3 regions of the Paenibacillus algicola genome follow, and region 1 is predicted to be linked to each of the others. Evidence: predicted binding sites of a transcription regulator. Region 1 holds the regulator's gene; each other region holds the start of a gene.
The links. Region 1 encodes Rex, which represses fermentation and respiration genes when NADH is low (regulators of the CRP and FNR family bind a similar motif). Its sites were predicted from a motif close to TTGTGAAATATTTCACAA; they were not measured.
Positions count from the first base shown of each region.

Region 2: the regulator Rex is predicted to act here: its motif matches at 3,146-3,163, upstream of E6C60_RS02165 (formate/nitrite transporter family protein).
Region 3: the regulator Rex is predicted to act here: its motif matches at 2,459-2,476, upstream of E6C60_RS03235 (helical membrane plugin domain-containing protein).

Region 1 covers NZ_CP040396.1:2,039,237-2,047,050, reverse strand. Annotated here, with positions in the region: gene E6C60_RS09340 (acetate/propionate family kinase) at 1-497, opposite strand, end outside; gene E6C60_RS09335 (3-hydroxyacyl-CoA dehydrogenase family protein) at 494-1,366, opposite strand; gene E6C60_RS09330 (AAA family ATPase) at 1,503-3,005, opposite strand; gene E6C60_RS09325 (cation transporter) at 2,998-3,507, opposite strand; gene E6C60_RS09320 (cell wall elongation regulator TseB-like domain-containing protein) at 3,753-4,268, opposite strand; gene E6C60_RS09315 (amidohydrolase) at 4,291-5,592, opposite strand; gene E6C60_RS09310 (redox-sensing transcriptional repressor Rex) at 5,567-6,232, opposite strand; gene dinG (ATP-dependent DNA helicase DinG) at 6,308-7,814, opposite strand, start outside.
Region 2 covers NZ_CP040396.1:473,794-481,607, forward strand. Annotated here, with positions in the region: gene E6C60_RS02140 (DUF1801 domain-containing protein) at 204-626, shown strand; gene E6C60_RS02145 (DUF6376 family protein) at 767-1,213, opposite strand; gene E6C60_RS02150 (pyridoxamine 5'-phosphate oxidase family protein) at 1,340-1,804, shown strand; gene cspD (cold-shock protein CspD) at 2,077-2,277, shown strand; gene E6C60_RS02160 (cold-shock protein) at 2,399-2,635, shown strand; gene E6C60_RS20775 (hypothetical protein) at 2,829-3,005, shown strand; gene E6C60_RS02165 (formate/nitrite transporter family protein) at 3,251-4,039, shown strand; gene E6C60_RS20780 (hypothetical protein) at 4,162-4,308, opposite strand; gene E6C60_RS02170 (nitroreductase family protein) at 4,591-5,184, shown strand; gene E6C60_RS02175 (hypothetical protein) at 5,333-5,698, shown strand; gene E6C60_RS02180 (serine hydrolase domain-containing protein) at 5,846-7,814, shown strand, end outside.
Region 3 covers NZ_CP040396.1:701,037-708,850, reverse strand. Annotated here, with positions in the region: gene E6C60_RS03245 (AAA family ATPase) at 1-401, opposite strand, end outside; gene E6C60_RS03240 (NAD(P)/FAD-dependent oxidoreductase) at 586-1,761, opposite strand; gene E6C60_RS03235 (helical membrane plugin domain-containing protein) at 1,793-2,260, opposite strand; gene E6C60_RS03230 (polysaccharide deacetylase family protein) at 2,531-3,880, opposite strand; gene bcp (thioredoxin-dependent thiol peroxidase) at 4,054-4,515, opposite strand; gene E6C60_RS03220 (LCP family protein) at 4,742-5,782, shown strand; gene E6C60_RS03215 (glutamate-1-semialdehyde 2,1-aminomutase) at 5,860-7,176, shown strand; gene E6C60_RS03210 (SGNH/GDSL hydrolase family protein) at 7,326-7,814, opposite strand, start outside.

The sequences.
Region 1 (7,814 bases):
CTTGGAATGGCGTACAGGTAAGATTTTTCAGGCATTGTCTGATGGAAGGCCGTATCAAATACGACAACCTGAGGCACATTCGGCATGTTAGTTTCGGCAGCCTTGATCCCCATCATCGAGGCAGGGTTGTGCAGCGGCGCCAGATCAAACAAGCGACGAATCTCGGCTTTGGCAGCATCATCCACGAGCGCAGACGCCTTAAAGGCTTCACCGCCGTGTACCACACGATGGCCGACCGCCTGAATCTCTTCAATAGAAGCAATCACACCATGCTCCTCATGGGTCAGCATGCTCAGCACCTTACGGATCGCGGTAATATGCTCCAGAATTTCACTAACCTCACTGACCTCCTGCTTCCCTGCAGGCTTGTGCGTCAATATTGAAGAATCCATCCCGATTCTTTCCACCAGGCCTTTGGCCAGAACCGATTCATCATTCATATTGTACAGCTGATATTTCAGGGAAGAGCTTCCCGCGTTAATGACTAATATTTTCACAGCCGGTCACCGTCCTTATCATACTTGAAGAAGCCTTCTCCGGTCTTGACACCCAGATGACCTGCACGCACCATCTTTTTTAATACAATGGATGGACGGTACTTAAGCTCGCCAAATTCCCGGAACATCCGCTGCAGTGCTGCCAGTACAGAGTCCAGGCCGAACCGATCTGCCATTTCCAGTGGTCCGTGCTGGAAGCTGTAGCCGATCCGCATGGCATCGTCAATATCCTCTGGCGAAGCAACACCCTCCTGCAGAAGATGGAGTGCTTCATTGATCAGGAGGCAGATCATGCGGCTTGATACAAAGCCCGGGGACTCGTAAACCATGATGCCTTTTTTCTCCACTACCTCTTCTACGAAGCGTTTGGTTTCAGTAAAGGTATTTTCAGAGGTTTTGAGACCCCGGATAATTTCGACCAGATCGACCTTCGATACCGGATGGATAAAGTGCATGCCAATGACCCGCTCGGGATACATGGTTGAGCTGGCCAGCTCGGTTAAGCTGAGCGAGGAGGTATTGCTGGCAAGTATAATGTGAGCCGGGCAAACCTGGTCCAGCTGCTCAAATACGGCTCTCTTAGCATCCAGATCCTCTGTAATCGTTTCGATAACCATGTCACAGGTCCCCAGCTCCGCAAAATGCGTCACCTTCTGAATGCGGCCCAGAATAAGCTTCTTCTCTGCCTGGGTAATTCCCCAGCGCTCCAGCTGCTTATCCAGACTGGTCTCAATCATATGATAAGAGTACTCAAGCTTTTCTGGCGTTTTCTCAACCAGCATGACATCGAGGCCTTTAGCGGCAAGCATTTCAGCAATGCCCTGGCCCATCGTCCCTCCGCCGATTACGCCGATTTTTTTGAAGTACATGGTTTACTCCACCCTTTCCTTAACATCCTATACTTTATTGTACCCTTCTTTCTGTAAACATACATTTATACGGGCACGGAATATAATAATATCTTAGCACGCTCAAAAAGTAAAAAAAAACAGCCAAGCATAAGAATTATGCTGGCTGAAGCGTGTTTTCACGGAATTGACAACGGAATTGCTCGCCGGATAAAATCTCTTCTCTCATCAGAATGTCCAGAGAGTGATCAAAGATCTGATGATGCTGTAGCAGCAGCTGCTTCGTGCGGCCCATGAGCTCCTCCAGGATCGTATTATTCTCTTTCATCAGCTCTTCGGTCGTAACCATATTCATATTGACGATGCCAAGCGAAGTCAGGCCGGACTTCATCATCGTCTCTACGATCGAAATGGATTGCTCGAAGTCGTTGCTAGAGCCCGTGCTGCGTCCCCCATAATAAATTTCTTCAGAGGCGGCTCCCGCGAGAGCAATCATAATCTGTTCCTCCAAAAAAGACTTCGTGTACAAGTACTGCTCCTGCTGCGGATTGTGCCGGACATAGCCCAGTGCCTTACCCCGCGGGCTTAAAGCAACCTGCTTTACGCTGCCTGGACGAACGAGCTCTGCCATAATGGCATGACCCAGCTCGTGAATAGCTACTCTCTTTTTCTCTTCGAGATTCGATTCCCGGTCGGAGCGTTCCCCCATCATTACCTTGTCAATCGCCATGGATAAATGGCGGTGATGAATCATTTCACTATTTTCACGCATCGTGTAGATTGCGGCTTCGTTCATGACGCTTTCGAGCTGCGCACCAGAGAAGCCATAGGCTTCTTCCGCAATTTTGTCCAGATCCACATTCGGGTGCAGCGGCTTGTTGCCGGCATGCAGATTCAGAATATGAGAACGCCCCTTCTTGTCAGGCAGGTCTACCTGAATATGACGGTCAAAGCGTCCCGGGCGAAGCAAGGCGCTGTCCAGCATTTCCTTGCGGTTAGTAGCTGCAATAACGAGAATCTTCGGCGACTCCGAGGAATAAATTCCGTCCATTTCTGTAAGCAGCTGGTTCAAGGTCTGGTCATACTCCCGCTGCTGTCCGCCTTCACGCTTTCCCCCAATGACATCGATCTCGTCTATAAAAATAATGGCGCTTTGCTTATTCTCTTTGGCTGCCCGTGTCCGTGCATCCTTAAACAAGTCACGAATCCGTCCCGCACCGACACCGACATACATTTCGACAAACTCACTGCCTGAGGCAGCGACAAAGACCGAGTTCGTGTAATGCGCCGCCGCCTTCGCCATCAAGGTCTTCCCGGTTCCCGGAGGGCCTGTCAGCAAAATCCCCTTCAGCGGCCGAATGCCGAACTTCTTGATCTCTTCATGCCGGTTCAGAAAATCCAGTGCTTCCCGGAGTTCCTGCTTGGCATTGTCCTGACCGCCGATCTCTTCAAAGGTCAGCTTCGCGGGCGCCGCTTTCTTCCGTTTCCGATCGTTGCCGGCCCCTACTGCGATTCCGCCTCTCATCTTAAGGACCATAAACAGGGCCCCGACCAAAGCAGCCGCGATCAGAATCGGCACCACGTTCAAGCCGATAAATGCCATAAATATAAACAATACAGGAACAAAGCCAATCAACGCTTCCTTACTCCATTTAGGCATGATTCCATACCTCCATTGTGCCGGGATGACGCGGCAGGATTATAAACTTGCCCGAGGTTCCATCGGACAGGCTGACATACACGTTCTGATCATCAATTTGCGCGACCGCTTTCAGGTTCGGCCTTTGATCGGCCAGCTGGTTCAATGCGGTTTGAATATCGGTATACTGCCGGTTATCCATAGCCTGGGCGACGGAGAGCATGGCGCTGTCCCACCACTCATTCAGCACGTCCGAGGAATGATCAGCCACCTCGATCATCAGCTCCCGCTGGTCAATGACGCTTTTACCTTCCTTCTGGATCTGGGACACCAAATCCCGAAGATCGGTTTCTGGCTGTAAATCGAGTTTCAAAGTGACCGTATTGCGTTTAATATCTATCTGAGAGTCATTGACTCCCTCATATTGTGACAGGACTTGAGCAATAGGATTCTGAAGAGCATAGTGACGGTACAGAAACCAGCCTCCAAAAAGCACGGAAGCCGAAACGACAACTGACAGCAAGATGGGAAATATGCGGAGCTTCAAGGTCAGTTCATCCTCTCTACATAAAGTGTACATAGGAAAGTATATCATTATAGCATTTACGACATAGCAGTTTTGAATACAAATAAGAGTATATCACATTATATATACGATTTCATTTACAACTGTGAAAATATTGAAAACAATTTGTTGTAAGCGCATTCATAGTATTGCACACCAATAAACACGCTGCCTCTGCATGAAAGGCGCGTGTTTATTCATGCTTATGGATTCGGTAATATAATATCTTCTCCGATCGGTTCACCATCGGCGAATCGAAAGAAACGGTAGCCTGTCTTGCCTTCATCACGGAAATGAAGCTGCCAGACATATTCATTCTCGTACATTCCGGGAACGAGACGCAGCATTGAGACTTCCGGAAACTGGCTGGAAATCAGGGAGGACATCTGCTTCTCACTCATGCCATCCTTCAAAGACTCTGCATGCACAAAGTCCCCTCCTGCAGGCACCCCGTCCTTCGTGAATTTCACCCATACCATAATGTTCTCACCCTTGGTGTCCAGCCCGGAAGCAACCCAGTAATTACTGTTCTCATCCCACACGGAGCGGTAGGTTTTCTCGACCTTGCCAAGTCCGCCATATTGCCTTGCAGCCTGAACGGCTGCCCGCTCTTTCTCCCAGGAGCGGGACATGACATCATTGTAGTAGATTTGAACAAAGAGCAGAACAAGCAATATGGCAGATAAGGTGAATAAGATACGTTTCGTTTTGGTTTTCAATTCAGTCCCCTCGCTCCCGCCATTATTGGGTCAAGAGAGCCTCGAAGGCTAGCTGTGCTTCCCTGCGGATCTTCTCTTCGTCCAGGGTCAGGCAAGCTCCATTCTTCACGAGCTGTCTGCCATCCACCCATACATGCTTTACATCCTTCGCCGAGGCAGAATAAACGGCATGAGAGATAAAGTCACTGTATGGCAGAAAATGCGGCTGATCCGTGTCCAGTGCAATGAAATCTGCTTTCATGCCTGCCTTCAGACGTCCCACCTGGTTCAGGAACAAGGAATCCGCTCCATATTCGGTGCCCATTCGCAGCGCCTCTGCAGCAGGAACAGCAGTAGGATCTCCACTGACGCCCTTGTGAATCAGAGCAGCGAGTCGAATTTCTTCAAACATATCCAGGTTGTTGTTGCTCGCCGGACCGTCTGTACCGAGAGATACCTTCACTCCCGCTTTCAGGAGCTCCGGTACACGGGCAATGCCGCTCGCCAGCTTCAGATTACTACCGGGATTATGAGAGACGCCGACCTGATGCGCGGCTAGAATGCTGATCTCCTCATCGGTAAGATGTACGCCGTGGGCAATCAGGCTAGGCCGGGAGAACATGCCCAGCTTCAGAAGATGCTCCACCGGCCGGACACCGTAATCCTTCACATTTTGCTCTACTTCATTGCGGGTCTCACTCATATGGGTATGCATCGGCAGATCCAGATCGATGGAAGCCTGTACAAATTTCTCAATATAGTCCGGCGGGCAGGTATACGGGGCATGTGGAGAAATCATCGTTGTAATTCGTCCATCCGCTTTTCCATGCCAGGATTTGGCGAAGTCAACCGCCTCGTTCAGCTTTCTCTGTTGTTCTTCCGGTGAGCACAGGCCGATCACCCCGCGTGTTAACACCGCCCGCATTCCAGATTGCTTCGTCACAGCCGCCACTTGATCCATATGATCATACATATCCAGGAAGGTCGTCGTGCCGCCCTTCAGCATCTCAAGAACGGAAAGAGAGGTACCCCAATAGACGTCTTGGGCCGTAAACTTCCCTTCCATTGGCCACATTTTCTCCTGCAGCCATACCTGGAGCGCCAGATCATCACCATAACCTCGCAGCAACGACATCGCTGTATGTCCATGAGTATTAATCAATCCCGGTAAAAACAGCAAATGGCTGCCGTCCATGACCTCGGTTCCCTCATCGATTTGCGGCTCCTCTTCCCCGATATACGTAATGATATCGTCCTCGATGAGCATGTATCCCGAAATGACAGTCTTTCCTTCCTCCAGCACGGCAAAGGTGCCGTTCTTAATGACCTGCTTCCGCGGTGTCATTGTTCATCTCCTCCTTCCCATTATCCAAATAGTAAGCCAGGCTTTGCAAATCTGTCGTAAAATCAGCCGTATGAATACGGATGTGAGATGGAGCCTTCAGAATGACCGGCGCGAAATTCAATATGGCCTCAATTCCAGCTGCAACCAGCATATCCGCAACATTTTGCGCCTCAATGTCCGGGACGGTGATGATGCCGATCCGAATGCTCAGCTTCTGAATCGTATCACTCAGCTCCTCCATCGGCAGCACGGTCAGGTTATTGATGCGTGTCCCCACCTTAGCGGTATGAGCGTCAAAGACCGCTACGATTTTCATATTATCCTTCAGAAAGGCATTATAGTTGGATAATGCATGTCCCAGATTTCCTGCACCGACAAGCACCACGTTAATTTGCTGATCCAGCTTCAGAATCTGGCGAATCTTCTCAATCAGATAAATGACGTCATACCCGATGCCCTTTCTCCCAAAATCCCCGAAATACGCAAGGTCCTTGCGAATCTGGGCAGGATTTAGATCCAGCCTCTGCCCCAGCTCCTGCGAGGAGACGGTGGCAACCTCTCTCTTATGCAGCTCATTCAAATAACGCAGATAGACAGGCAGTCTGCGAACCACAGCTTCCGAAATTTTATCCGATTTCATGCTTGCTCCCCCTATAGATTAAACTCAAGGCCGAACACTTTAAGTCTCTAACACTGGAACACTAACACACCTTATTCATGAATCAGGCTGAAGCCATTCCTCAATCCGAGATACCATCTGATCAGATCGCATATGCTCCATTTTCGGTCCGGGTAAAGAGTACAGAAAATACTTGCCGTAATAGGATTCAATAATTCTTGTATCATAAACAATGACGATGCCGCGGTCATTTGCAGTTCGGACGAGGCGGCCGAACCCTTGCTTGAAGCGGATGACTGCTTGCGGGACAGACAGCTTCATAAACGGATTCTTCTTCTGCTGCTGCAGCAGCTCACTCTTCGCTTCAACCAGCGGGTGGCTTGGCGGCTGAAAGGGAAGGCGGACAATGGCCAGGCAGGTAAGGGCCTCTCCTGGAATATCAACACCTTCCCAGAAGGAGCTCGTGCCCAGAAGAACCGAGGGACCGCTATCTTGAAACCGCCGGATCAGCTTGCTTCGACTCACGCCGTCCATCCCCTGTCCCAGGACGTGAATATCACGGGACTGCAGCAGCTCCTTTAACGGTTCATAGACTTGTCTCAGCATTTTGTAGGAAGTGAACAGCACCATCATTCGGCCCTGGGTCGCCACGGCCGCGTCAGCCAGCGACTGCACCAGGCTGCTGAGAAATTTGGGATCTCCCACCGTTCCCTTCACGCTCGGGAAGTCCCGGGGGACAATGAGCAGCGCCTGCTCCCGGTACTGAAACGGAGAAGGCAGCTGCACGGTGTCCAGACGGCTCTGTTCCGAGGCCTCCTGCAGCCCCAGGTTGTCAATCATATATTGGAATGATTTATCGACAGACAGGGTCGCAGAGGTGAGAATCACACTTTGCTTCTTATCAAAGAATAATGCCTTCAGCTGCTGTGATACGTCAATCGGGACAGCATAGAGCTGAAGTGACTTGCTGCGATAGCTGCTGTTGGCCTCCATCCAGTATACCGTTTCCTCGTGAGTCAGGCTCATAAAAAAGCGCAGCTCCTCCCGATGGGTGGCGAGGTCCTTAAACAAGCCGTTCAGATCCGTCACCAGACTGTCAGCGCTGTAATCATCCAGATCTTCTCTGAGCTCCTGGATCAGCACATCTCCCTGACGGGATAACTCTCCCAGGGTCAAGTAGATCTGATGCTCGATCTGCTGCAGCTCGGTCCAGGCCTTCGGCAGCTTCGACTTGGACAGCCGCAGCGTATATTGTCCTGCGTCGCCGGGAAGAGCATCCCCTCTCTCCGGAATGAGCTGGAACAGCTGCTCACTAAGCCGGTCCCAATGCTCTTTCACGCTAATAAGATCGGGGATCAGCCGATCCACAACCGCAGTCCAATCTCCAGATTTCTCATGGCCGGAGAGCTGGAGCAGCTGCCGAAGCGCCGGAAGCTGGCCGTTCTTGCTGTCCTTGTACAGACGCATCAGCGTATGCACGACCGAGAAATATTTCACGTTCAGTCCCAAATGCTTGCCAGCCACCTCTTCCAGCTGATGCGCCTCATCAATGACAAGGTTCTCGTAGGGAGGCAGCAGCTGATGGTTGGCCTTCACATCCGTA
Region 2 (7,814 bases), 1.6 Mb from region 1:
GCTTCCCTCCTCTGCTTGTTGCTGCTTCCTTTAAGGATAATACATTAGAGAATACGAACGGGAGGGGTAAAACCTATCAATGCTTCAAAAATATAGGCCTGTCCATCCACGGGAATACGTTCCGGTTGACGCGCCCCAGCCGGCATGTTAGAAATAGAGGTAATCTAATGAAGGAACCATTTTAATCGAGAGGAGCCGTGCCCATGTACGAGCAAAAGACCCTCCCCAGTGACGAGAATGTTATTGAATTTATAGAGGCTGTAGACCATCCGAAGAAAAAAGAGGATGCCTACCGGCTGTTAGATATTTTTGCGGAGACAACCGGGTATCCTCCTGTCATGTGGGGGCCGAGCATCATTGGCTTCGGTTCTTACCATTACAAGTATGCAACCGGCCACGAAGGAGATGCGCCCCTGGTGGGCTTCTCTCCGCGCAAGGCGAAGATCAGTCTGTACCTGTCCGCCTGTGACCCGGAACGAGAGGCGCTGCTGGAGCAGCTCGGCAAGCATACCACCGGCAAATCCTGTGTATATGTAAACAAGCTGGCAGACATTGACGAGTCTGTTCTGATCAAGCTGATCCAGCATTCTGTAGCGTATTTGCAGGAGATGTATTCGGAGGCGTAATTGTGGTGTCGTTTATCAAGAGGCTTCGCCACGCATTTGAGACTACTTGTCAAATGACTTTTCGCGCGCAGAACAAGAGCAGGCTATCTGCATCGATAGCCTGCTCTTGTTCTTGATTTCGCTCCATTAATACTCCAAGGCTATTCCCCTTCTCCGAAGTTGCCCAGCTCACTCAAGGCGCCTTCGATCTGCCCCAGGGTATCGGCCATTTTGGTGTTCTCAAAATTCGTCACGCCGTTCTCGAGCTGAGTGGAGTACTCGTCAATTTGGCCGCTAAGTGTGTCGTTATAGCTTGTGAGCTGGTCATGAAAATCCTGTGCAAAAGCGGGAGCCTCAAGGCCGTTAAACTCCGAGATGCTCTGCTTCATGTCCCCAAGCCGCTCCTTCAGCTGCTGCAAAATCTCACTGTTGTTCGCAGCCTCCTCTGCCAGCTGTGGAACCTGGTTGGCAAACGCCACCGTTTCATTCACGAACCGGGTCGCCTCATCACTGTAATCCAAAGATTGATCTACATCTTCCAAAAGAGAACAACCGGACAAAACCAAAAGGATCAGCACGATGCCCGGAATGCGCCATATTGCTTTCATAAGAGCTACCTCCCGCAGGATGTGATTTTGCTAAGTCATTACCCCGTCACAGGGTCTGTTGAAATTGACATATCTGAATTGGTAAAATAACGTCAACGAATATGAATACCACGGGGAGAGAGAGTCATGTCTCATTCAATCAAGCTTCCAGAGCAGCTGTGCCGCCTGCTGGATGGAGAGAACCTGGAGGAGAAACAGGGCGAAGGCATCCAGCTGCTCACGCAGTGCGAGGACGGCTGGCCGCATTGTGCAATGATCGGTGCCGGGGAGATGATCGCCCTGCAGGAGGACGTGCTGCGGCTGGCACTTTGGCCGGGAACGATGACGACCGGGAATGTGATACGGACGGGTAAAGCGACGATCGTACTGGTTCACGGGGCAAGAATTTATTACATCCGCCTCGTCCTTGTGCATCTGGCGACGCTGGCTTCCGCCCGGCATCCGCGAGAGCGCTTCGAGGCCAGGATGGAGGCCATCCGGGAGGACACGGCTCCTTACGCCGATATTGTATGTGGCGTAACCTACCGGCTTAAGCAGCCGGAGGAGGTGCTGGCCCGCTGGAGAGAAACGCTGGAGGAGCTAAGGCAATGAGGGGAGGGGCGGCGTCCGCCGCCTTTTTTTAGAAGAACAAGTTATATTTCAGGCAATATTTGCATAAGATAAGTTTATAAATTGCTCACGAAATTATGCTTCACCTTGCCAACACACGTCAGGTGTGATAATATAGGTATCACTAGAGCGACCTGAAATTACACATTGTAGAGGGTTGTTATATGATGAATAACCTTGTACAATATGTGAATTTTTTTATTCGTTAACGAAGTAAAAAAGGTCATGTAAATCTTTAAAGGAGGTACACTACTATGCAAACAGGAACTGTTAAATGGTTTAATGCAGAGAAAGGCTTCGGCTTTATCGAAGTTGAAGGCGGTAACGATGTATTCGTTCACTTCAGCGCGATTCAAGGCGACGGCTTCAAAACGTTGGACGAAGGTCAACGCGTAGAATTCAACATCGTTGAAGGAAACCGCGGACCACAAGCTGAAAACGTGGTAAAGCTGTAATAATGTAACAACGCCTGCCCTTAATGTGTGACATTAAGGGCAGCTTTGTTTTCAGGTTCTGGTGAGCTGTATTACCAGGATTAAAGCCAATATTCGCAAGACGGGACAAGGAGGCGTACTCATGTATTCGCGCAAGAATGCGATGGAAGCTGTGCCGGAGGAAATGACCGAGGTGTGGTCCTGTACTAAGGATGATTGCAAGGGATGGATCCGGGATGACTTTGCTTTTGCAACAGAGCCGGTATGTCAGCTCTGCCAGTCTCCGATGGAGAAGGAAAGCAGGATGCTGCCCTTACTCGTCAATACGAATAAGAAGCAAAAATCACTTGGCAAAGGGATTCTGATTGATCGGAAATAGCGGCTAGGGCCACGAAAGCGGCGCAGATACGGTCGGTATCTTTTCGAAAATGTACGACTCCCGCATCGTCTGACGAACGCAAGACCGTTACAAAATAGACGGCAGCGGTTAGTTATTACATGATCCCCTATTTTAGGGGTTATGTATAAAAACATGCGGAAAATCGCATAAATTCCAAAGGAGGAACCGTATTTTGAATACGCAAAATGAGGTGCTGAAACGCAACATCGACAACATGATTCTGCAGGACAACCAGGAAGGCCTGAATGGGCAGGAGAAGTTTATCATGCAGAAGCTGATGCGGGAGAAGTATCAGATGGAGCATGAGAGTAAGCTGGAAAACAGTGAGAACGAAAACGACGACAAGTAGGCTTGGCTAAAGCGGGCCCGCTTCGGGTGCGTAATGACTGTTTCATATAAAAGGCGTGAGCCGGAGACGGAGGTCTGCGGTTCGCGCCTTTTTTTGATGCAGCAATCCTGGAACGGCAGCATAACCTGATCTTTCCTGAATTGTGAACTATATCACAGTTTAGATGGGAGAATTTAGGTATACTGTGACTAGGAGTCAGTCGTTGAGAATCAGATAATGGGAATGAAGCTAAAGGATGTGGCACCATGGAAACTCAATCACTTTATGAAGTGGAGAAGCTGGCCCTCAAGAAAATGAGGCTGTTTCAGCAAAGTCCGCTTCGTTATTTGGCGCGCTCGGCGTTAGCCAGTATGTTTATCGGCTTCGGGGTCATTGTGGCCTTCCGAACAGGCAGTTATTTTTACGCGGTGGACTCTCCGGCCATGTACCCTATGGCTGCGCTGACGTTTGGGGCCGCTATTATTCTCATCGCCTTCGGGGGAGGGGATCTGTTTACAGGAAATGCATTCTATTACACCTACGGTGCGCTGCGGCGAAAGCTCCGCTGGGTCGATACCATCAAGCTGTGGGTGGCCAGCTACTTCGGCAATATTGTCGGAGCGGCCGTATTTGCACTGCTGATCTATCTCACAGGATTATTTCATGCTCCTGAGGTGAATGGATTTCTGCTGTCTGTTGTCGATAAAAAGATGCATGCGCCGTGGACAGAGCTCTTTTTCCGGGGAATCCTGTGTAACTGGCTTGTCTGCCTGGCCTTTTTCATCCCGATGGGGATGAAGTCTGACGGGCCCAAGCTGTTTGCGATGATGCTGTTCGTATTCTGCTTCTTCATCTCCGGCTATGAGCACAGCATCGCAAATATGTGTACCTTCGCCATTGCGCTTGTCGTGGATCATCCGGACACCATCTCGCTCTCTGGAGCCGTCTACAATCTGGTGCCGGTGACGCTCGGGAACCTGATTGGCGGCAGTGTATTTATGGCCTTTATGTACCACTATGTGAACAAGCCGGATCTGGATCAGAATCAGGACTAGGCGCGTTAACGAGGGAGCGGCCTGCGGTGCAGGCCGTCTTTAAATTGTCCTGCAAAAAAAACCGGATGCCGCGCATTCAAGCCGCGAGGCATCCGGTTCTGATCTACCACATCTATATCCAATTAAGCCGGGGTTACAGGCTTCAGATTCATTTCCATCTTGCGTGCAATTTCCTTCTGCCACTTCAGATCACCGAGCTGAATGGCTAGATTCAACAGATCCAGGTAATCATCTACCTGCAGGTTCGTACGCCGAGGGTGCTCTTTCATAGGGGATCCGGTTCTCCTTTATGTTTGGAATTCATACCGGTCAGCGTGGAGGCTTTTGATGCTCACTGACTCGGTAATGATAATCATTATCAGGTATGTTTATCTTTATTATAAAGGGTTCCGGGGTAATTGCAAGGGCTTTTCTGCAAATTTTGGCGACAACATCTTGATCAGACAAGCTTTTGTCTTCGTATGTGTCCTTATCCGGCTCCCCTATGAGGAGCGCTCTTTATTTGATACAATAGAAGCTAATTGTATAACGATTTTCGAGGAGGCTAACGTATGAATATTCATGAAGCGATCCGAACTCGCCGCAGTATCGGCAAGGTGCAGGATACACCGATTTCGCAGGACAAGATCGAGCAGATTCTGGAGGCAGGAACCTGGGCCCCGACGCATAGACATACAGAGCCTTGGCGGTTCTTCGTCATGACCGGCGGTGGACGTGACCTGCTGGGCCATGTCATGGCTGACATTTCCGAAGCCAGTGCTCAAGACAAAAGTGAAGAGGAGCTGGCTGCAGCCCGTGATGCAGCGATCGGCCGAGCCTACCGGGCTCCACTGGTGATTGGTGTTGCTGTCGCGCCAGCCGATGATCCTAAAGTGATTGAGCTGGAGGAATACGGGGCTGCGTTCGCTGCGATTCAGAACATGCTGCTCGAAATCCATGGCCTGGGTCTTGGCGCGGTATGGAGAACCGGTGATTTCTGCTACAAGCCACAGGTGAATGAAGTCTTTGGCTTAGGAGAACAGGATAAAATGCTCGGCTTCCTTTACGTCGGAGAGCCGGACATGACGCCGAAGGAAGGCCGCCGCGAGAGCGCTGCATCCAAGACGACCTTTATTGACCAGTCAACACGCCGTCTGGAGTCCTAATCGTTCCTTCCTAATGGGTCTTAATCGATCATAACCCTGCCCAAAAGCCTACCAAATTACTGAAAATGTTGGTATAATAGACCTATATTTGTCGAAATAAGGCCAGTCCCCGGCTAAACGACATGAACGTACATAGGAGGCTATTGTAGTGAATTTTCAGAAATGGGATATAGGCGGTAAACTGATCTTTATTGCAGCCTGTGCAGCATTTGTATCTTTATTTTTTGACTGGGTGGATATCGGGTTCGCTTCCCAGAACGGGTTCGGGCAGGGCGCCGTGTTTTTCTTTCTGTTGTTTTTGTATCCGCTGATCGTGGTGATCCGCGAGCAGCGCCTGAACAAGCTGCTGGGGTATATACTTGCAGCTGCAGGTGTTATTTTCAGCATCATTTATATTTCTTCAAAGTCTGTAGATTTCCTGGGCAGCAGTGTGAATGCTGCCGGCAGCGGACCGTATGTATTTATCGTGGCCTGCATCCTGCTGGCCGTAGGTATATTTAAGCGCGTAAGATAAGACCGGCAATCAAGGGGACGCTTGTGCCGGCAAGAAGAGCCGGATTTTCTGCTATTATTCGCAGAAAATCCGGTTTTTATTTTTTTGAACCGATTGGATGACTGAACCGTACTAAGTAAGGAAAAATTTGCTGAGGAGGTTGTTAGGTTGAAGAAGAAATGGCTGTGGCTGCTATCATTATCGGTTACACTCACACTCAATCCGCTCCTGTCGCCAGGCGCGATGGCGGCTGAAGATCAGAAGCAGGTCTCGCAGACGGAGGTCGCCTCGAAGCTGGAGACTCTGGCATCTCAGAAAGCGTCGCTGCTGACAGAGCAGTACGGTGTAACAAGTGTACAGTATGCACTCCTGGATGGAGAGGAGCTGGTGTTATCGGGGGTCAGCGGCATCCATGATGCAGAAGGCCAGATTCCGTTGACGCCGCAAACGATGTACGGGATCGGCTCGACGAGCAAAATGTTTACCGCCGCGTCCGTTATGAAGCTGGTGGAGCAGGGCAAGCTTCAGCTGGACACTCCGCTTATCCAGTATATGCCGGATTTCACGATGAAGGATGAGCGGTATAAGCAGATCACGCCGCGTATGCTGCTTAATCATTCCTCCGGCCTGCAGGGGTCCACGCTGGCTAACGCTTTTTTGTTTGAGGATCATGATACGGCTGCGCATGACAGCCTGTTGAGCAACCTTTCGAAGCAGACATTGAAGGCACAGCCTGGGGCCTATTCGGTTTACAGCAATGACAGCTTTACGCTGGCGGAGCTTTTGGTTGAACGCGTTAGCGGTCAATCCTTTACGGCCTTTATTCATCAGCATTTTACGGAGCCCCTGAAGCTGGAGCATACGAAGACTCCTCAGGATCAGCTAGAGGACACTGCACGGGCAGGCATCTTTTACCCCGGCTTTGATGTCCAGCTTCCGGATGCAGTCGTCAATGCGATTGGCACCGGCGGGATTTACTCCACAGCGGAGGATTTGGTGAAATTCTCCAAGGTGTTTACAGGAGGGGCGGAATCGGTCTTGTCCTTCTCTTCTGCCAAGATCATGGCACAGGAGGAGTACAAGAAAGGGATCTGGCCGAAGGATGCCGATAATTCTGTCGATTATGGACTGGGGTGGGATAGTGTACGGCTGTTCCCGTTCGAGAATTATGGTATTCAGGCATTAGCCAAAGGCGGCGATGCGGTTGTGTACCACGCTTCTCTCATCGTTCTTCCGGAGCATGATATGGCAGCGGCCGTCTTGTCCTCTGGCGGCAGCAGCGCGCTGAACCAGATCATGGCGAGCGAGCTATTGCTCCAGCAGCTGAAAGCGAAGGGGGAGATTCAAGCCATCCAGCCGGAGAAATCCTTCGGCAAGCCGGTGGCTGCACCGATGCCGAAAGAGGTTATGGATGTTGCCGGCCGCTATGTCTCCACGAATCAGGTGCTTCAGGCAACGGTGAAGGAAGAGGGACGTCTGATTCTGACTATGCCCATTATGCCGGAGCTTCCCGCACAGGAGTATGTGTACACGAAGGATGGCAGCTTTTTGAATGATGAGGGCACGGTGAAGATTACGTTCGTAACGGAAAGTAACGGCCGCACGTACATCTGGGTTCAGGAATATGCATCCGCACCGGGACTGGGGCAGATGGCAACATCACTATACTCAGGCGAAAAGCTCCAAAGCCACAAGCTGGATGAAGCTTCGGCTGCCGCGTGGGAGCAGCGGGAAGGATTGAAATATTATCCGCTGAACGAGAAGTACAGCTCCATGGCTTACTTTTTGCAGGAGCCTTCCATAGCCATTGTGCGGGACCCCAGCATGAAGGGTTATCTGCTCGACAAGAAGATTACGGGTCCGAACACTGCGCGAAGTCAGCATGAGGTGCCGGGCGTGGGCAGCCGGGATACGATGGATTTCAGCTTCTACAAGCAGCAAGGCAAAGAATATCTGGAAGCAGCCGGAACCTTGTTCGTGAGCGGAGACAGCATCAAGGGGCTGTATGCCGGCAAGCGGTCGAAGGTGACGATCGGTAATGACGGCTATGCCCGCTGGTTTACAATTCCGGCTGCGGCGGCCGGTAAGGCGATGAAGGTGGCTCTTCCGCTTCATAGCGCATTCGCCGTTTATGACG
Region 3 (7,814 bases), 1.3 Mb from region 1:
AGCAGCGCAGACTGGGCCCGGGAAGAGGCCCGGTTAATCTCGTCCGCCAGGATCAAATGGGCTGAAAGCACGGGGCCCCGCTTGAATTGGAATTCTCCGCGCTGCGGATGATACATCATCGTTCCCGTAATGTCGCCAGGCATGAGATCACTCGTAAATTGAATTCTGCCAAAATCACACCCCAGCACGGACGCCAGGGTCCGAACCAGCTTGGTCTTACCTACGCCCGGCACATCCTCCAGCAGCACATGCCCGCCGGCCAGCATAGCAATCAGGATTAGAGAAATTTCTTCGTCATGACCCAGGATGACAGAGCTTGTCTTTTTGACGACCCTAACAAGCAGCTCCGGTCCCCAGTACGGGTGTGCCTGCTCTTGGGACTGCCACGATGAATGGAACAATGGCCTCCACCTCTTCTTCTCGTTCATTTCTCCCTTTGAACTGAACATGTGCGGGAGTCTATGAATAGGTTTTCCAAGATTGCAAAAAGATAGACCACGTTTGGCGGGAGATTTTGGCGCACAACCTAAAGAGCCCCCGAAATCAAAGGATTTCGAGGGCTCGGGTTCTTTACGTATAGGGTACCTAGTAGGCTAGTGTGAACAGACCTTTGATGTGGGACAGGTAACGCATGTTACTTGCTTCCTTCATCAGCGTTGCCGGCAGACCTTTAAGCTGGGTCTTGTTGGCGCCGATCGTACCGATCGCGTCCTTGCGTCCCAGGCTGCCCAGCGTACCGGAGAATACCGGCAAGAAGGCTTCCATAGCTCCGCCATTGGCATAAGCAAACAGGTTGTAGCCTACAAGCTCGCCCATCTGCCAAGCCAGCTGTGCTGTTGGCGGATACGGACGGCCTTCCGGCCCCATTACCACAGCGCTGTCGCCGGCCAGGAATACATCCGGGTGGGAGGTAGACTGCATGAACTCATTGACTGTAGCACGGCCGCGGTTCACTTCGATCCCGCAGTTCGCCACCACGGAGTTACCTTGTACGCCGCCTGTCCATACCAGTGTACTTGTTTGAAGCGTGCTTCCATCCTTCAGCTCTACTTCGGTGCCGTCCATCTTCGTGATCGGCAGGCCGGTAAGGAAGTTTACACCGCGCTTTTGCAGACTTGTCGTCGCACGGTCCACCAGCTCTGGCGGGAAGCCTGGCAGAATGGAAGGTGCTGCTTCTACGCAGTACAGCTTGATTTCGTCCGGAGAAATGCCGTACTTATGGGCAAGCTCCGGACGCATGTCAGCATACTCGCCAACAAGCTCAACGCCGGTCAAGCCGCCGCCGCCTACTACGATTGTAGCGTCTGCCGGATTCTTCGTTCTGCTGTATTCCGCAATGCGATCCTCTACATGCTTATGCAGACGGTTTGCATCGTTCACGGATTTCAGCACAAAGCTGTTCTCCTGCAGTCCAGGAATGCCGAAAAATGCGGTTTCGCTGCCCAGTGCAACAACCAGCATGTCATACGTCAAAGACGCGCCGTTTTCCAGAGCTACCGAGCGGCTGTCCGGCTTGATTTCCTTAACGGTACCGATCTTCAGGTCTACGTTCGCATCGCGAAGCAGCCTGTCCAAAGGCAGGGCAACCGCCTTTTCAGCAATATTGCCAGCCGCCAAACGATGCAGCTCGGTAATAATCTGGTGCGTTGTAAAACGGTTAACTACCGTGATTCTTGCGTTCATTCCGAAATGCTCACGGGCCGAGAGAGCGCTCAGCAGACCGCCGTAGCCTCCGCCCAGGATCAGAATATGTTTAGACATGACCATCCTCCGTTCTTATCCAGTTTCTTAATTAACGTTTCGTTTGTCCTTCGCGCTCATTGAGCACATCCAAGTAAGCCTGTGCAAAGCGCAGGCCCTTCTGTACCTGAGGGTCCTTCAGCATTTTCATCAAGCCAAATACGCTGATGCTGTTGCTGTCGCCTTGAAGGCGCACGCGGTCTCCGGCCTCAATGGCCGCAGAAGCGGTGCTCTTCATCGCATCGGTTACCGGCTTGGTGAAGCCGCTGAGTGAAGCCATGGTGTCCTCGGCGAGAACCGGGTCGGTAGCTACCGATTTTCCGAAGTCATATGCCTTGGTCATGAACGTCAGCATTTCAGCCAGCTTGGGAAGCTGCTCTACCAGTACCGTCAGGGATTCCTGAATTTCAGGCTTCAGCAATTGATCAAACACATCCGGAAGTCCCGCTTGCGGTGCTCCCAGATTTTCGGCAACCTTCTCCGAGCCTTCGGACGATTGCGGACGGGATGTTTCTGTCATGTTAATTGCCTCCTTTGCTTTAAATGAGGTCCCAAGAAGAAATGGCGGCGATTGAACCGGTTCGTCATTGTGTTACTTTCGGGATAACCGGCCGCTATTATGCATCACTGCTTAAAAGTGAGGGTTTGTGGAAATCTATATCGCCAAAACAAAGCAGGGGGATCGCCTCCCCCTCCCTTTTAAACCGTTTCGTTGGGATTGTGATTATTATCTCAACCTCTAGTCTATAACTTGTGCCTCATAATTACAAACAAAAAATGCACGTTTTTTCTACAAAGTTTCAATTTGATAAGCATGCTCTTTCATCACCACATGATTCAGCGGATGACCCGAGAAGTGCAGAATATCGCGGAGCGGAATCCACACGGCATTCCCCCAAATCATCACCTCGGAAGGCTGCTTCATCGAGGTATGCGGAGACCAGAGCATACCAAGGCCCGGATCGGCACTCCATGACGCTCCGCTAAGCGATACCCTGGCGGTTCTCGATGGCGCGTCCCAGCTCACCCGTCCGCCAAGGCGCTCCACCGCAGAGCGCAGCGGCACCATCAGCCGGCCGTTCTCTATCCGGTATTCACCCGGCTGAAACTCAGCCGCCAGACCGGCCATGTCGAGCGTCAGCACCTTGCCCTGATCAAACAGCTGTCCGTTAGGAACGATATGCTCGGCAACCCACCTAGAGCCTGGCTGCGACTCTTTAGGCTTGACTTTGCTCTGTACCTTGAACTGTACCGGTGCGGTCTCAGGCGTCAGCACGGCAAAGCGGTACCCTGCCTCCTTATAATGCTCGATAATGCGGGGCAGCGCCTTAACGGTTTCCTCGTGCCCTGCGCCATCGTGCAGCAGCAGATTGATCTCATCTCCTGCCGTCTGCATCGTGGATTGGCGAACAATCTCGTCGGCAGGCACACCGATCCGCTTGGAATCACCGCTGTCTGCATTCCAGTCGAACACACGGTAGCCTGCCTGCTTCAGCAGCTTGAAATAGGTTTCGTCAAATTTTCCTGCTGTGCCTCCTGGCGCCCGGAGCAGCTGGGGCCGTTCGCCTGTGATGCTGCGAATAATTTCCTCAGTCTGCTTGATTTGATCCCAAAACAGCGTGAATTTTCGGTATAACTGGCTGTAATCATGATCATAGGTATGATTGCCGATGGCGTGACCTTCCTCCGCAATGCGGCTGACCAGCTCCGGACGCTGCTCGGCCTGCTTGCCGAGGATGAAAAAGGTCGCCGGAACGTTGTTCTCTTTCAGGATGTCCAGGACCTCTCCGGTCAATCCGGAAGGTCCGTCATCAAAGGTCAGATACACGGTTTTGGCTGGAGTCTCGGGGACTTGAGGGACCGCGGGAGCTTGAGGCGCGCTGCTTGAAGACAGCAGGCTATGGAGGAGCTTCACCGCCTCGGCCTGCATGGAGACCGCCGTATTGGCCGCTTCAGAGTCTGCAGCCTTTTTCATTGTGAAGGGCATTACTGGCTTGGCATCTTCTATAGAATGAAACGTAGGATGATCCGGCTTGGCGGGGTTAACGGGTGGAGACAGATATGGCTCATCCGGCTTCAGCATCAGAAGCCACATGATTCCGCACACCGCGCATACTAGGAACAGCATTGCTTTTTTCATATGAATCTACCTCCATCATAATCTATGAGATTGACCGTTCACTTCGGATTTTCTGATAGATTATATGGGGGCTGCTGTTGAAAAAGACTACGCGGGTGCAATTAAAATTAAAGATTTCGTGATGAAGCATGTTCTATGAAAAAAACCGCTGCCCCAAGGCAGCGGCTGATGCGTTATGATCTGACGGCGCTTAGCACTTCCTCTACATGGCCCGCCACCTTCACCTTATTCCAGGCCTTCGCAAGACGCCCCTCCTCATCCACAAGAAACGTGGAGCGGACAATGCCTTCATACTCACGGCCGTACATTTTCTTAAGCTGCCACACTCCGAACAACTCACTCACACGGTGCTCCTCATCCGAGAGCAGCAGAAACGGCAAGCCGTATTTCTCAATAAATTTACTGTGAGACTTTAACGGATCAGGGCTGATGCCAAGCACGACTGCTCCCTCCGCCTGAAGCTCCTCATGCGCATCCCGGAAGCCGCAGGCTTCGTCTGTGCAGCCGGGCGTCATATTTTTGGGATAAAAATAAATCACGACCTTCTTCCCCTTGTAATCACGCAGGGACACCTGCTCACCGTTTGAGGCCGGCAGGGTAAAATCAGGAACCGTCTGTCCAATCTCCAGGCTCATCTCACTCATGATCTATTCACTCCTCCTATACTTGTCCATGCTTCAGCTACTTCTTATCTTATGAAATGGATGAAGGCCGTGCAACTTTTCGATATAGCTTCTGCAAAGCTAAAATTGCTTGTCTTTTCGAAAATATCTATAATAGAATGAATACTTGTACAGAGCCAGCAACCATTATATTTATAAATGCACTTGTGCAGTCCCCGAAAGGAAGAGCCTGATGAGCATGAGCCGAAGAACCCGAAAAGCAGCAAAAAGAAAAAAAATCAAGAAAACAATGATTTGGACGGTCAGCCTGCTATTGGCGGGTATTTTAGGATACGGCACTTATTATGGAACATCGTTTTACCAAGGATTGGACAGCCTGCAGAAGAACGGCGAGGCTTCTCCCTTCCGCAATGTGGAGCAGGTGGACGCCAAGGCGCCGGAGCCTCCGAAATGGGAAGGCACAGAGCCTGTTAATATTTTGCTGATGGGCGTCGATGCCCGGGGCTTTGCGGAGGACGAAATTCCACGCTCGGACACCATGCTGGTCGCCTCGATTGACCCTGTGGATGAGACGATTCATTTATTCTCTGTCATGCGGGATACGTACACTGACATTCCGGGACACGGAAAGAGCCGGATCAATACCGCGGTCACTCATGGCCCCAATACCGCTATGAAGGCGGTTGGCGATCTGCTCGGCATCCCGGTCCAGTATTATGTGTACACGGATTTTCAGGGCTTTATCAAGCTGGTGGATGCCGTGGGCGGCGTTGATTTCTATGTAGAGAAGGATATGAAGTACGGCAGCAAAGCAGACAATCATGAATATGATATCGACCTGAAGGAAGGCATGCAGCATTTGGACGGTGACAAGGCACTGCAATACGCGCGTTTCCGTTATGATCAGATGGGAGATTATACCCGGACCGAACGGCAGCGTGAGCTGCTGAAGGCTGTAGCGAAGAAGCTCCAGACTACAACCTCGATTATGAAGCTTCCAGACATTTTGGAATCCATCAGCCCTTATATCGACACGAACCTCGACGTCAGTGATATGTGGAAGCTGGCCAATGTCGGCTATCAGAGCGAGATGAAGGGCAGTGAGCAGATTCCACCGATGAAGCTGGTCGTGGAGACCACTGTGGGCGGAGCCTCGGTGCTCACGGTCGGGAATCCAGAAAGCCTGAAGGATTATGTACAGGACGTTCTGAATCCCCCTGCCCCGGAAGTAGAAGAAAGCACCGGCACTAACAGCAGCACCTCTACACCCAACAACTAAAGCCCATCATACGGACAGGCCGCCATCAGTGCAGCCTGTCCTCATTATTGAGGAGGAAGCATCCAATGACACAATCTATGAACAGAACACGCTCGGCCGAGCTGTATGAGGAAGCGCTGAAGCATATTGTAGGCGGGGTCAACAGCCCGTCCCGCTCCTTCAAAGCCGTAGGCGGCGGCGCTCCGGTATTTATGAAGCAGGCCCGCGGCGCGCATTTCTGGGACGCAGACGGGAACCAGTACATTGATTATCTGGCCGCCTTCGGACCGATTATTACCGGACATGCCCATCCTCATATTACAAAGGCTATCACCTCAGCCGCTGAAAATGGTGTGCTGTACGGAACGCCGACCGAGCTCGAAATCCAGCTTGCCAAAATGCTGAAGGATGCCATACCATCCATGGATAAGGTCCGATTCGTCAATTCCGGCACCGAAGCGGTCATGACGACCATTCGTGTCGCACGGGCTTATACGGAGCGCAGCAAGATCATTAAGTTCGCCGGCTGCTACCACGGCCACTCTGATCTTGTGCTCGTAGCCGCAGGCTCCGGTCCCTCCACGCTTGGCATTCCGGACAGCGCGGGCATTCCGCCCAGCATTGCCCATGAGGTTATTACCGTCCCCTTCAACGATCTTGAGGCGCTGCAAGAAGCTCTGGAGCACTGGGGAGATGACGTAGCCGCAGTTATGGTGGAGCCTATCGTTGGCAATTTCGGCATGGTTATGCCAAAGCCCGGCTTCCTGGAAGGGCTGTGCAAGCTAGCTCGCGCTAACGGCTCTCTCGTCATTTATGATGAAGTCATTACCGCATTCCGTTTCCATTATGGCTCTGCCCAAACGTATCCCGGCCTTCTCAATCATGAGGCAATCCAGCCCGATCTGACAGCACTGGGCAAAATTATCGGGGGCGGGCTGCCCATCGGCGCCTACGGCGGCCGTAAAGAGATTATGGAGCAGGTTGCTCCGCTCGGTCCTGCTTACCAGGCGGGAACGATGGCCGGCAATCCGGCCTCCATCGCCTCCGGCATCGCGTGTCTGGAGGTGCTCCAGACAGAGGGCGTATATGAGGAAATGGAGCGCCTAGCTATCAAGCTGGCAGACGGTCTCCAGGCCTCGGCCCAGCGGCATGGCATTCCGCTGATGATCAACCGGATTTCTGGCGCCTTCTCGACCCACTTCTGCAGCCACCCGGTCACCAACTATGAAGAGGCTCAGGATACGGACGGCGAAGCCTTTGCCGCCTTTTTCCGCCACATGCTGGATCAAGGCATCTTACTCGCGGCCTCCAAATATGAGGCCTGGTTCCTGACCACCGCGCATCAGGCTGCAGATATTGATCAGACTTTGGCTGCCGCAGAGGAAGCCTTCCGCCGGATGGCAGCCCAGGCGTAGACGTTGAATTCTAACAGACACTAAAAAGACATGGCCGTGTCAGGATGCCTTGACGCGGTCATGTCTTATTTAGTGAGCTGATATACAATGAATGACGTTAATGACTTAATGACGGGATAAATCACTATGAGTTATGAGTTATGAGTTCATTATGGATTAATAAAAACCGTCTTCAGCTTTTGGTGGTACTGAACATCCAGGCCCAGTCCCTGTACCAGTGCAGAGAGCGGGACATAGGTTTTATGTTCCTTGCCAACCTTGTGTAGAAAGGCTGGCGTAGTAAGGGGCACAGGGCTGCCATTTACCTTGATGTGATTTGATCCGATTGTAATGACCACGGTCCGCCCCTTGTAAGTAACCGTAGCACTTAAGGTTTCGTTGCTCCATACTGTGGTTGCACCGATGGCATTGACGATATCCTGAATGGCTACATAGTTCTGATTCTTGACCAGAACCGGCTTGTACGGCGTATTCAGGACCTTGCCGTTCACGATAATATTCATCGGCTGCCCGGGCTCTGCGGCCGCAGGCTTGGTGTAGCTGCCCCATATGGTGTTGGCAAACACCTTCGCCATCGTTTCGTATCCGTACTGATTAGGGTGGATGTCTTCCAGTCTCAAAATATGCGTCATGGTCAT